Regions from separate parts of the Bradyrhizobium sp. USDA 4454 genome, predicted to be linked through region 1. Evidence: predicted binding sites of a transcription regulator. Region 1 holds the regulator's gene; the other holds the start of a gene.
What was found. The regulator LexA, encoded in region 1, represses DNA repair genes until DNA is damaged. The targets are predictions, from matches to a motif close to TGTTCNNNNTGTGTTCNG.

Region 1 (5,259 bases):
GCTTCGACGGCGTGTTCTGGGCGATCATGGGCTTTGGCATCGACTGGATGATCCTCGTGACGCAATGGGTCGCCGCGCTGCCTGGTGCGGTCGGCCGGATGGCGGCGTTCGGGATCGGGCCGCTGATCGCCGCCAGCGCGGGCCTCATCCTGCTCGGGCTGCTGCGCACGCCGCTGCGCTGGTCGGGCGCGGTGCTGTTGGTCGTGGCGTCGATCTGGGCGCTCAGGGTGCCGCAGCCGGACGTGCTGATTTCCGCCGATGGCCGCAACGTCGCGGTCCGCGGCGGCGACGGGCGGTTGCACCTGATGCATAGCGCCAAGGATGCCTTTTTGGTGAAGGAGTGGCTGGCGGCGGACGCCGATGCGCGGGCGGCCACCGATGCATCGCTCGGCGAGGGCGTCTCCTGCGATCCGAGCGGCTGCGTGACGCAAGGGCCCGGCGATGCCTTCGTTGCGCTGGCGAGCCGGCCGGAGGCGCTGGCGGATGATTGCGAGCGCGCGGCGCTGATCGTCACCGCCCGGCCGGCGCCGCATGGCTGCGCGGCCTCGGTGGTCGACGTCGAGCGGTTGCGGCGTCACGGCGCGCTGGCGCTGCGGCGGACCCGTGACGGCTACGCCATCGATGCGGTCAAGCCCGGCGGGATCGACCGGCCGTGGTCGCCGGCGGTTCCCGGCGACGGCGATGCCGAGACGACGCTCCGCGCCCCCGCCGCCGCGCCACGGCCGGCCGTCGACGCCACGCCGGCGGAGAGCGATGTGCAGGGGGAGGATTAGCCGTGGTCCGGCGAGGGGCTGGCCGGCAATTCGAACAGGCCGAGATGGTATTCGTCGGAATCGGGGCCGGCGTCGGGCTTCTTGACGAGGGTGAAGGACGCCTCGGGAAACTGCTCCCAGACCTTCAGGTCATCAGCCGTCACCGTCAACCAGCCGAACCGGAACATGTAGCGGCCCGGCTCCGTGACGCGTCCAGCCTTTTGCCATGTGACCTTATCGACCACCGAGCAGGTTTCCGTGAGCGCACATCCTCTGCGCCCGATGATGCGCCAAGGTGGCCGCCGACGCAAATCTCCCGCCGCGCCCCGGAACCGGTGTCCGGGGTCGCTCGAAATCCTTTCGGTCACTCGCCGCTCGGTCATCCGGCGGCGACGATGCGTTCAACCCAAAAACAGCGACGTAAATGCGGAGGGCCGCCGCTCCACGACCTTCGGCTTCTGCGTGACCGGCGGATGCAGTGCCGGCAATTGCAGCACGCTGACGCGTTGTCCCTCGACGAGCTGGGTCACCAACACGTGGCTGCCGTCGGGGAATTCGACCGCGTCATGATGACGATCGGGCACGTCGGGCTCGACTTCGTTGAACACGCCGACGCGATAGTTCAGCGTCTTGGTCCAGATCCAGCGGCTGTCATAGCGAACGTTCTCGGCGAAAGCGAGCTCGGTGCCCGGCAGCATGCAGACCGCGACAGTCGGATCGTTCTCCGACGCAAAGCCGCGGGTCGACGTGCCGCGGAAGGTCGTGGTGATCAGCGTCTCTCCGACAATGGCGGGGCGCGATGCCACGGCGTGCAGACTATAGTCACACATCGGATGGCTCCTCAAATGGAGGTAGCGACCCGTGCCTCTCTTTGAGGCATGGGCCTCTACCAGAGTGGACGATAGCGAACGAGTGTCAGCTCGTTTCTGGGCGATTGTACGACTCGCCCGCGACCGCCTCAATCACAAACACGCGACACTGCGCGAGAGGTATCGGAGCGCATCGGGCAGACCGCATGCTGCGCTATCTTGCAAGGAACGATCCGATGTGACGCTCGTTCCTCGCCGCCGCAAGTATTTGCAATCAAGTATTTGCAGCTTAGTACTTGCGGTAGAGCCCGATCAGCTTGCCCTGGATGCGGACCCGGTTCGGAGGCAGGATGCGCACTTCATAGGCGGTGTTGGCGGGCTCCAGCGCGATCGATGCGCCGCGGCGGCGGAAGCGCTTCAGGGTGGCTTCCTCCTCGTCGATCAGCGCCACCACGATGTCGCCGGTATTGGCGACGTCGTTGCGCTGGATCAGCGCCATATCGCCGTCGAGGATGCCGGCATCGACCATCGAGTCGCCGCGCACCTCCAGCGCATAATGCTCGCCGGAGCCGAGCATGTCGGGCGGTACGCTGATGGTGTGGCTGCGGGTCTGCAGCGCCTCGATCGGGGTACCGGCGGCGATCCGGCCCATCACAGGGACCGCGACCGGACGATTGCCGTCATCCTCGGCGACCGGCGGCGTAGAAGTGCGCTTGCCGAGGGTGCCTTCGATGACGCTCGGGGTGAAGCCGCGGCGGCCGTTGCCGCCCCCGGCCGACAGCTCAGGCAGCTTGATGACTTCGATGGCGCGGGCGCGGTTGGGCAGGCGGCGGATGAAGCCACGCTCCTCCAGCGCAGTGATCAGGCGGTGGATACCGGACTTCGAGCGCAGGTCGAGCGCATCTTTCATCTCGTCGAATGAGGGCGGGACGCCGGCCTCTTTCAGACGTTCATTGATGAAACGCAGAAGTTCGTACTGTTTGCGCGTGAGCATCTCGAGTATTCCCCCGGTTGATAGCGTCGTTCGATTCCGAGACTCTTCAGTGGGGCCTGCAGGCCGGGCCTGACCAGGGGAGCTTGGTGCTTGTTGCAAGCGCTCCCGGGCCGCCTCCCGATTGTAGACACCAGTACTCGAAACAAATCATGAACGGACACTATATGTTCGATATGTGTTCCGCAACCACTTAATTTCAGGTGAACGCGCCCGGCGGCGCCCGATCGGCGCGGTGAGAAAATCCTATTCGGGCAGCATCAGGATCTCGCACTCGCTGCCTGTGGCAGTCGCGGGCGCGAACGGCGGACGCACGAGAAGTGCCCGTGCCGCAGCGAGATTCCCGAGCAGCGAGGAATCCTGCTGCATCACGGGCGTTGCGATCAGCGTGCCGTCGTCGCGCGCCTCGAGACGCGCGCGCAGATAGTCCTCGCGCTGGTCGTTGGCGGCGAGGTTGCGGCCGAGCACGGCCCTCGCGCGGCGATGATGAATCGCTGTTCGGCCGCTCAATGCCCGAATCAACGGCACCAGAAACAGGAAGGCGCAGACATAGGACGACACCGGATTGCCGGGCAGGCCGATCACCCGCATCGCCCCGAGCCGGCCGTGCATCATCGGCTTGCCGGGCCGCATCGCGATCCGCCAGAACGCCATCGCGACGCCCTCGGCCTCCAGCGACTGCTTGACCAGGTCGTGGTCGCCGACCGAGGCGCCGCCGGTGGTGATCAGGATGTCGGCGCCGGTATCGCGGGCCCGGCGGATCCCCGCCGTGGTGGCCGCAACCGTATCGGCGGCGACCCCGAGATCGACGGTCTCGGCGCCTTCGTCGCGGGCCAGCGCCCGCAGCGCATAGCCGTTGGAATAGACGATCTGGCCGGGTCCGGGCTGCGAGCCCGGCATCACCAGCTCGTCGCCGGTCGCCAGCACCGCGACCTTCGGACGGCGGCGGACGGCGAGTTCCGGATGGTTCATGGCGGCGGCCAGCGACAGCGCCCGGTCGGAGAGGCGGCTGCCGGCCGAGAGGAGCACGTCGCCCTCGCGGAAGTCGACCCCCGCGGGGCGGATATGCCGTCCAACGGCGGCTGGCTCGGTGATCGTGATGTGGTCGCCGTCGACGGCGGTGTCTTCCTGGATGATGACGGCGTCGGCGCCGTCAGGGATCACCCCGCCGGTGAAGATCCGCACCGCTTCGCCTGCGCCGACCGTGCGCTCGAACGGCCGGCCGGCGGCGACTTCGCCGATCACCTTCAGCCGTGCCTTCAGGTCAGCCGCATCGGCGGCGCACACCGCATAGCCGTCCATCGCCGACATCGGCTGCGGCGGCTGGGTGCGCCGCGCGGCGAGGTCGCGCGCCAGGGTGCGGTGATAGGCGGCATCGAGCGCGACCATCTCCTCGGGCAGCGGTTCGGCGCCGGCAAGGACGGCGGACAGGGCATCGGCAACCGGCATCAGGGCCACGCTCGGAGCTCCTCAAGTCCAGGGTTCAAATCCCAAGCGCGGTCAGCGCCCTTGCCACGTCATCCGTCGATGTCACGTGGACCGCATGAAGGCCGCGCGCCCGCGCGCCTTCGATATTGGCAGCCAGATCGTCGAAGAACAGGATCCGCGACGCCGGCACGCCGATGGCTTTTACCACATGATCGTAGGCCTCGGCGTCGGGTTTCCGATGGCCGATGCTCGAGGACAGGAACACGGTGCGGAAATGGCTCAGCAGATCGGCGTGGACAACCGAGAAATGCGCGACATGGGCCGGATTGGTGTTGGAGAATGCATAGAGCGGCATCCGCTTCGCCGCGGCCGCGAGCAGGGGAGCGATATCGGGCATCTCGCCGGCGAAGATAGAATTCCAGCCTTCGAGGAACTGCGCGTCCGTGAGGTCGATGTCGAGTGTCCGGCGCAGGTTTTCGAAGAACGCGGCATCGTCGATCCGGCCGATCTCGTGATGCTTGAAGCTGTCGTCAACGACAAAGCGCGTGGCGAGGTCCGAAGGTGAGCAGCCGGCATGCTGCGCCCAGTGCGCCATCACCTTGTCAAAGTTGATGTCGAGCACGACGCGGCCGATATCGAACAGCAGCACGTCGACGGAATCGGGGGAGAGGTGCGAGGTCATTGCGTGAAACCATGTACGAAAATTGCGGGCAGCCGGCAATGTCCCCGATTTCGGTGACGGGTGTGTGGAATTGCAAGGCGATGCATCCTTCGCGAGACCGGTCTCGCGCATACCGCCGTCGTCCCGGCCTTCGCCGGGACGACGGTGAGTTTGTGGCGCGGCCATTGAGTCATAAGTTAGCATTCTCGCGACATGATTGCCCGAGTCATGCTGTTCGTCTCGCCACTCTGAAAGCAGAGGGCGCAGGGAAAGCCGGGTGCCGATCGCACCCATGGGCCCCGAGCAAAAGGGTAGAAAGCTCGGGGGTAGGACCACAGGTGTAACCGGGAACAACCCGGCTTTCCCTGCGCGATGGGTTACGGCTTATACGTGCTCTCCCCGGCGAGACTGGGCTTTGTTGTCACCGTCTTCGCGACGCGCACCCGCGCAATCGGAAAAGACACCTACCACTAGGGCGTCAGGCCTGCACGACTTCGCCGTCCGCCTCATGCGCATTTCGTCGACTGCGCAATCGGCGTCCACCGCATCTCGACCCGCGTTCGTGACGACCGCGAAGCGCCCCTCGTGTCGGGCGAGACGTGCAGACCATACACCGAG
Region 2 (5,259 bases), 2.4 Mb from region 1:
TATCATCGCGCACGAGGCCGGCCATCACATCCAGAACCTGCTCGGCATCATCCCGCGCGTGAACCGTCTGCAGCAGCAGGCCGGCAGCAAGGCCGAAGCCAACGCTTTGCAGGTCAAGGTCGAGCTGCAGGCCGATTGTCTCTCCGGCGTCTGGGTCAACCGCGAGGAGAAGAAGCGGCCGGGCTTCCTCGAGGCCGGCGATATCGATGCCGCGCTGACCACGGCGAACGCGATCGGCGACGACACGCTGCAACGGCAGGCGACGGGCAGGGTGGTGCCGGATTCCTTCACCCACGGCTCCGCCGCGCAGCGCAAGCAATGGTTCATGACCGGCTACCAGCAGGGTACCGTGCAGGCCTGCAACACGTTCGGCGGTGGATAGTCGCCGACCGCCGGCGGGGCGAGGGGCAATGGTGCTCCGCTAGCAATGGCGTCATCCTGAGGTGCTCGCCTCTTGGCGAGCCTCGAAGGGTGACGGAGCCCGTGGCCCATCCTTCGAGGCGCGCTGCGCGCGCACCTCAGGATGACGTCAGTGTATGAGGTACACGATGTCTTCGATTGACGAGACCAAAACTTTCGTCCCGCTCAACATCGCGGTGCTGACGATCTCCGACACCCGCTCGCTGGCGGATGACAAGTCGGGTACCACGCTGGCCGATCGTCTCACCGCCGCCGGCCACAAGCTTGCCGTGCGCGAGATCGTGACCGACGACGTCGAGGCGATCCGTGCGGTGATCCGGCGCTGGATCGCGGACCCGGGCGTCGATGCCGTCATTACCACCGGCGGCACCGGCTTCACCGGCCGCGACGTGACGCCGGAGGCGGTCGAGCCGCTGTTCGAGAAGCGGATGGACGGCTTCTCGATCGCTTTCCACATGCTGAGCCACGCCAAGATCGGCGCATCGACGATCCAGAGCCGCGCCACCGCGGGCGTCGCCGGCGCGACCTTCATCTTCTGCCTGCCCGGCTCGCCGGGCGCGTGCCGCGACGGCTGGGACGGCATCCTGGCCGCGCAGCTCGACTACCGCACGCGGCCCTGCAATTTCGTCGAGATCATGCCGCGGCTGGATGAGCATCTGCGCCGCCCAAAGGCGAAGGGCGCGAGCGTGTAGATGTCTCCGTCATTCCGGGGCGTGCGAAGCAAGAGCCCGGAATCCGTTGCGCCGCAGGTTATGTTGCCTGATGGATTCCGGGCTCGCGCTGCGCGCGCCCCGGAATGACGAGGAGAAGGTGTGACGCCCTACAGCTCCAGCTCCCAGGTCTCGCCGACCAGGTCGACGCCGAAGCTGTGATGCTTCTCTTCCTTCACCTTGCGGAATCCGGCGCGGGCGTAGATGCCGCGTGCGGCGACCAGAATGCTCTGGGTCCACAGTGTCATTTTCTTGTAGCCCATGTCGCGGGCGGCGCGGATGCATTGCTCGACCAGCGCGCGGCCGACGCCACGTCCGCGCGCCGCCTCCTCGACCAGCAACAGCCGCAGCTTGGCGACCCCGTCGCCGCCGTTGACCAGGAAGATCGAGCCGGCCGGCTCGCCGTCGACCTCGGCGATCCAGCAATGCTCGCGGGCCGGATCGAACGATCGGATGAATTGCGCGCAGATCTCGGCCACCAGTGCCTCGTAGCTGATGTCCCAGCCATATTCCTCGGCGTAGACGCGTCCCTGCCGCGAAATGACCCAGCCGATGTCGCCGACGCGATGGCTGCGCAGCAGGAAGCCGGCCGGCTTGTTCGCCGGCGGCTCCAGCGCGTGCTCGATCGTGCCCATCGCACGCACCACGGCGGCGCGGCGCTTGCCGTCGATCTGCCTGAGCAGCGCCCCGACCTCGTTGCGCGAGCGGCGGTCGAGGTCTGCGGCGGCAGCCCGGCCCTTGGCGGTGAGCGCCACCTGATTGGCGCGCCTGTCGGCCTTCGACGGCTTGCGCGTCACGATCTGGCGGCGTTGCAGCGCCGCCAGCATGCGGCTGACGAAGCCGGCATCGAGGTCGAGATCGCGCACCAGATCGGTCGCGATGCAGCCGGGGCGATGCGCGAGCTCGTAGATGATGCGGGCTTCCTGCAGCGTGAACGGGGAATGCAGCAGCTTCGGCTCGATGATGCCGAGCTTGCGGGTATAGAACCGGCTGAAGCCGCGAACCGCGGCGACCTGGCTCGCCAGCGAAGCGTCGTGGGAATTTGATGTCATCAAACAGATTATTTGACGCAATCAAGTAAATCGCAAGCGCCGTCCGCGAGGCGCTACGCCACCATGATCCGGCTGCGCAGCATTGTGCGCGAGGAGCGGCCGAGCCGGCGCAACAGCCGCGCCTCGGATCGGCGTGCATCGGGCCGGTAGCCGCCGATCCGCTCGTAATGCTCGCGCGCGATCAGGAGGCCCTGTTCGGCTGAGGGCCCGGTGATCATGCGGGCGACGAATTTGAGGCCGTCGCGCAGGCCGGGGTCGGTGTAGGGCGCGCGGGCGTACCGGAAGATGCCGGCGCGGTCCTTGCCGCTGGCCGCCACCATCTGGATGAACTGGGTGGTCTCCTCGATCCAGCCGGCATCGAGCACTGCGCCCGGATGCAGGAACATCAGCCAGGGCGAGCGCGCCTGCTTGGCACCGGCGGCCAGCGCCGCGGCGCGCGTGCCCTCGAACCGCAGGAAGCCGCAGCCGGCCACGTCGGCGACGCGCTCAATCACGTCGCTGTCGGAACGGTCGACCAGCAGCACCTCGCGGACGACGCCGGCGGCCGCGCCCGGCACCAGCGCCGCCAATGTCGCGACCGCGGTGCGCTCGATGCCGTCGGTTGGAATGATCACGCTCAGCATGATTTGAGGCTTCGGTGGCTCAAACGTTCTGGAAACTCCGGCCGTGTTATCACCTTGTCATATTCAAAGCAGCCTGTTCGCTTGCAGAATTTTGCAGCAAGGTTCTGTGGAATTTCTCCGATCGCGTTCTTGATTTGTTCTCACGCTGTGCTAGCTTCACAGCATGAGCCGAGCATCCTCTCATGCCCTCAAGCACCCGCCGGTAACGGCGCCCTCCGATAACCCGGCGGGTGCACCTTCACCTGTCCCTGCCCCTTTTCCCGAGCTTGCGGTCGCGATCGAGCGCGAGCGGCGGCGCGGCCGCGGCGCGCAGTCCAACGCCAGCGGCCGTTATGAAGCCGAGGCGCGGGTCGCCTTCGATGACGGCTGGCAGAGCCTCGACGACCTGCCGCCGTTCACCACCAGCGTGACGCTCGACACCTCACGCAAGGTGATCACCCGCAACGACTCGCCCGATATCGGCTTCGACCGTTCGATCAATCCCTATCGCGGCTGCGAGCATGGCTGCGTCTACTGCTTCGCGCGGCCGACCCACGCCTATCTCGGCCTGTCGCCGGGGCTCGACTTCGAGTCCAAGCTATTCGCCAAGCCGGACGCGCCGGCGCTGCTCGAGAAGGAACTGGCGGCCCCGGGCTATGAGGCGCGGATGATCGCGATAGGCACCAACACCGATCCCTACCAGCCGATCGAGCGCGAGCGGAAAATTATGCGCGGCATCCTCGAGGTACTCGAGCGCGCCGGGCATCCGGTCGGCATCGTCACCAAGTCGGCGCTGGTGACCCGCGACATCGATATCCTGGCGCGGATGGCCAAGCGCAACCTCGCCAAGGTCGCGTTGTCGGTGACGACGCTCGACCCGAAGCTCGCCCGCACTATGGAGCCGCGCGCCTCGACCCCGCCCAAGCGGCTCGAGGCGATCAAGCGGCTGACCGATGCCGGCATCCCGACCACGGTGATGGTCGCGCCCGTGATCCCGGCGCTGAACGACTCCGAGATCGAGCGCATCCTCGATGCCGCCGTGCATGCCGGCGCCAAGGAGGCGAGTTATGTGCTGTTGCGGCTGCCGCTCGAGGTCCGCGATCTCTTTCGCGAATGGCTGATGGCCAATTATCCCGACCGTTATCGCCACGTTTTCACGCTGATCCGCGATATGCGCGGCGGCCGCGACTACGACTCGCAATGGGGCACGCGGATGAAGGGCACCGGCCCGATGGCCTGGATGATTGGCCGCCGCTTCGAGATCGCCTGCGAAAAGCTCGGCCTCAACAAGCGGCGCACCAAGCTGACCACCGATCATTTCGCCAAGCCGAAGCGCAACGGACAGCAGCTCAGCCTGTTTTAGGCGAGGGCGCGTAGCCCGGATGCAGCGCAGCGAAATCCGGGAAATCTGTGGCCGCGGATAGAGATCCCGGATTGCGCTTCGCTGCATCCGGGCTACGAAGATAACAATGAGTGAGTGCAACAAATGAGTAACGCCCCGACCGCACGCTTCACCGTCCTCACGCTCGGCGTCGGCGACATGCGCGCCAGCATCGCCTTCTACGAGAAGCTCGGCTTCACCAGGAAGATGCGCGCGACCGGCGAGGAGGTCGCCTTCTTCGAGACCGGCGGCACCGTGCTGGGGTTGTTCCCGTGGCATCTGCTCGCGGCCGATGCCGGGCTGCCGGATCAGCCGCGGCCGTCAGCCTTCCGCGGCGTCGCGATCGCCTGGAACTGCAACGACGATGCCGAGGTCGATCGTGTGATGGCGTTCGCGCTGTCGAAAGGCGCCACATTGCTGAAGCCGGCGCAGCCGACCAGCTATGGCGGTTATTGCGGTTATTTCGCCGATCCCGACGGCCACGCCTGGGAAGTGGTGCGCGCGCCGGGTTTTGCGGTGCTCGAGAACGGGCTTGTGTCGATCCCGGACTAGTGTGCTGAATGCGATCGTGCGATCTCGCGGCAGCCACCTTCACGAACTTCGCATTCATAAAGCACACTAGAATCATGAGTTTGCTAGTGTCCTTATCGAATCTGAAGTTCGCTCCAAAGGTGCGGCAAATGATGCGAACTTCAGATTCGGGACACTAGCTCCGGCCGAAATTGAATAGTGGGGACGGCCGGTTGGTTCCTGGTTGCGCTGCGGGGCTTGCTTGATCACGATCCCCCGCATGATTCGGGACAAATCCAAAAGCGCATCAGAGACCTCGTCGAAGCAGGCGCCGGCCAAGTCAGCCGTGCCGGCCAAGCGCGTCATCGCCGTGACCCGGCCGAGCTTCCGGCGGGAGCGCGCGCTGATCAAGCGCGGCGTCTGGCCGGTCGCCGGCTGCGACGAGGCGGGGCGCGGTCCGCTGGCAGGGCCCGTGGTGGCCGCCGCCGTCGTGCTCGATCCCGCCCGCGTTCCAAAAGGCCTCGATGATTCCAAGCGGCTGACCGCCGAGCGCCGCGAGGAGCTGTTCGAGGAGATCTGCGCCA

Region 2: ACVIW0_RS28985 (PA0069 family radical SAM protein) is a predicted target of LexA. The motif match lies at 2,930-2,947, and genes of this name have one in related genera.

The regions. Positions count from the first base shown of each region.
Region 1 covers NZ_JBTRCN010000001.1:3,859,501-3,864,759, forward strand. The annotation lists gene ACVIW0_RS18055 (ComEC/Rec2 family competence protein) at 1-773, shown strand, start outside; gene ACVIW0_RS18060 (hypothetical protein) at 770-997, opposite strand; gene ACVIW0_RS18065 (hypothetical protein) at 1,154-1,582, opposite strand; gene lexA (transcriptional repressor LexA) at 1,851-2,555, opposite strand; gene ACVIW0_RS18075 (molybdopterin molybdotransferase MoeA) at 2,799-4,010, opposite strand; gene ACVIW0_RS18080 (HAD family hydrolase) at 4,036-4,662, opposite strand.
Region 2 covers NZ_JBTRCN010000001.1:6,241,552-6,246,810, reverse strand. The annotation lists gene ypfJ (KPN_02809 family neutral zinc metallopeptidase) at 1-382, shown strand, start outside; gene moaB (molybdenum cofactor biosynthesis protein B) at 549-1,112, shown strand; gene ACVIW0_RS28995 (bifunctional helix-turn-helix transcriptional regulator/GNAT family N-acetyltransferase) at 1,241-2,182, opposite strand; gene ACVIW0_RS28990 (glycosyltransferase family protein) at 2,236-2,805, opposite strand; gene ACVIW0_RS28985 (PA0069 family radical SAM protein) at 2,969-4,147, shown strand; gene ACVIW0_RS28980 (VOC family protein) at 4,271-4,717, shown strand; gene ACVIW0_RS28975 (ribonuclease HII) at 4,956-5,259, shown strand, end outside.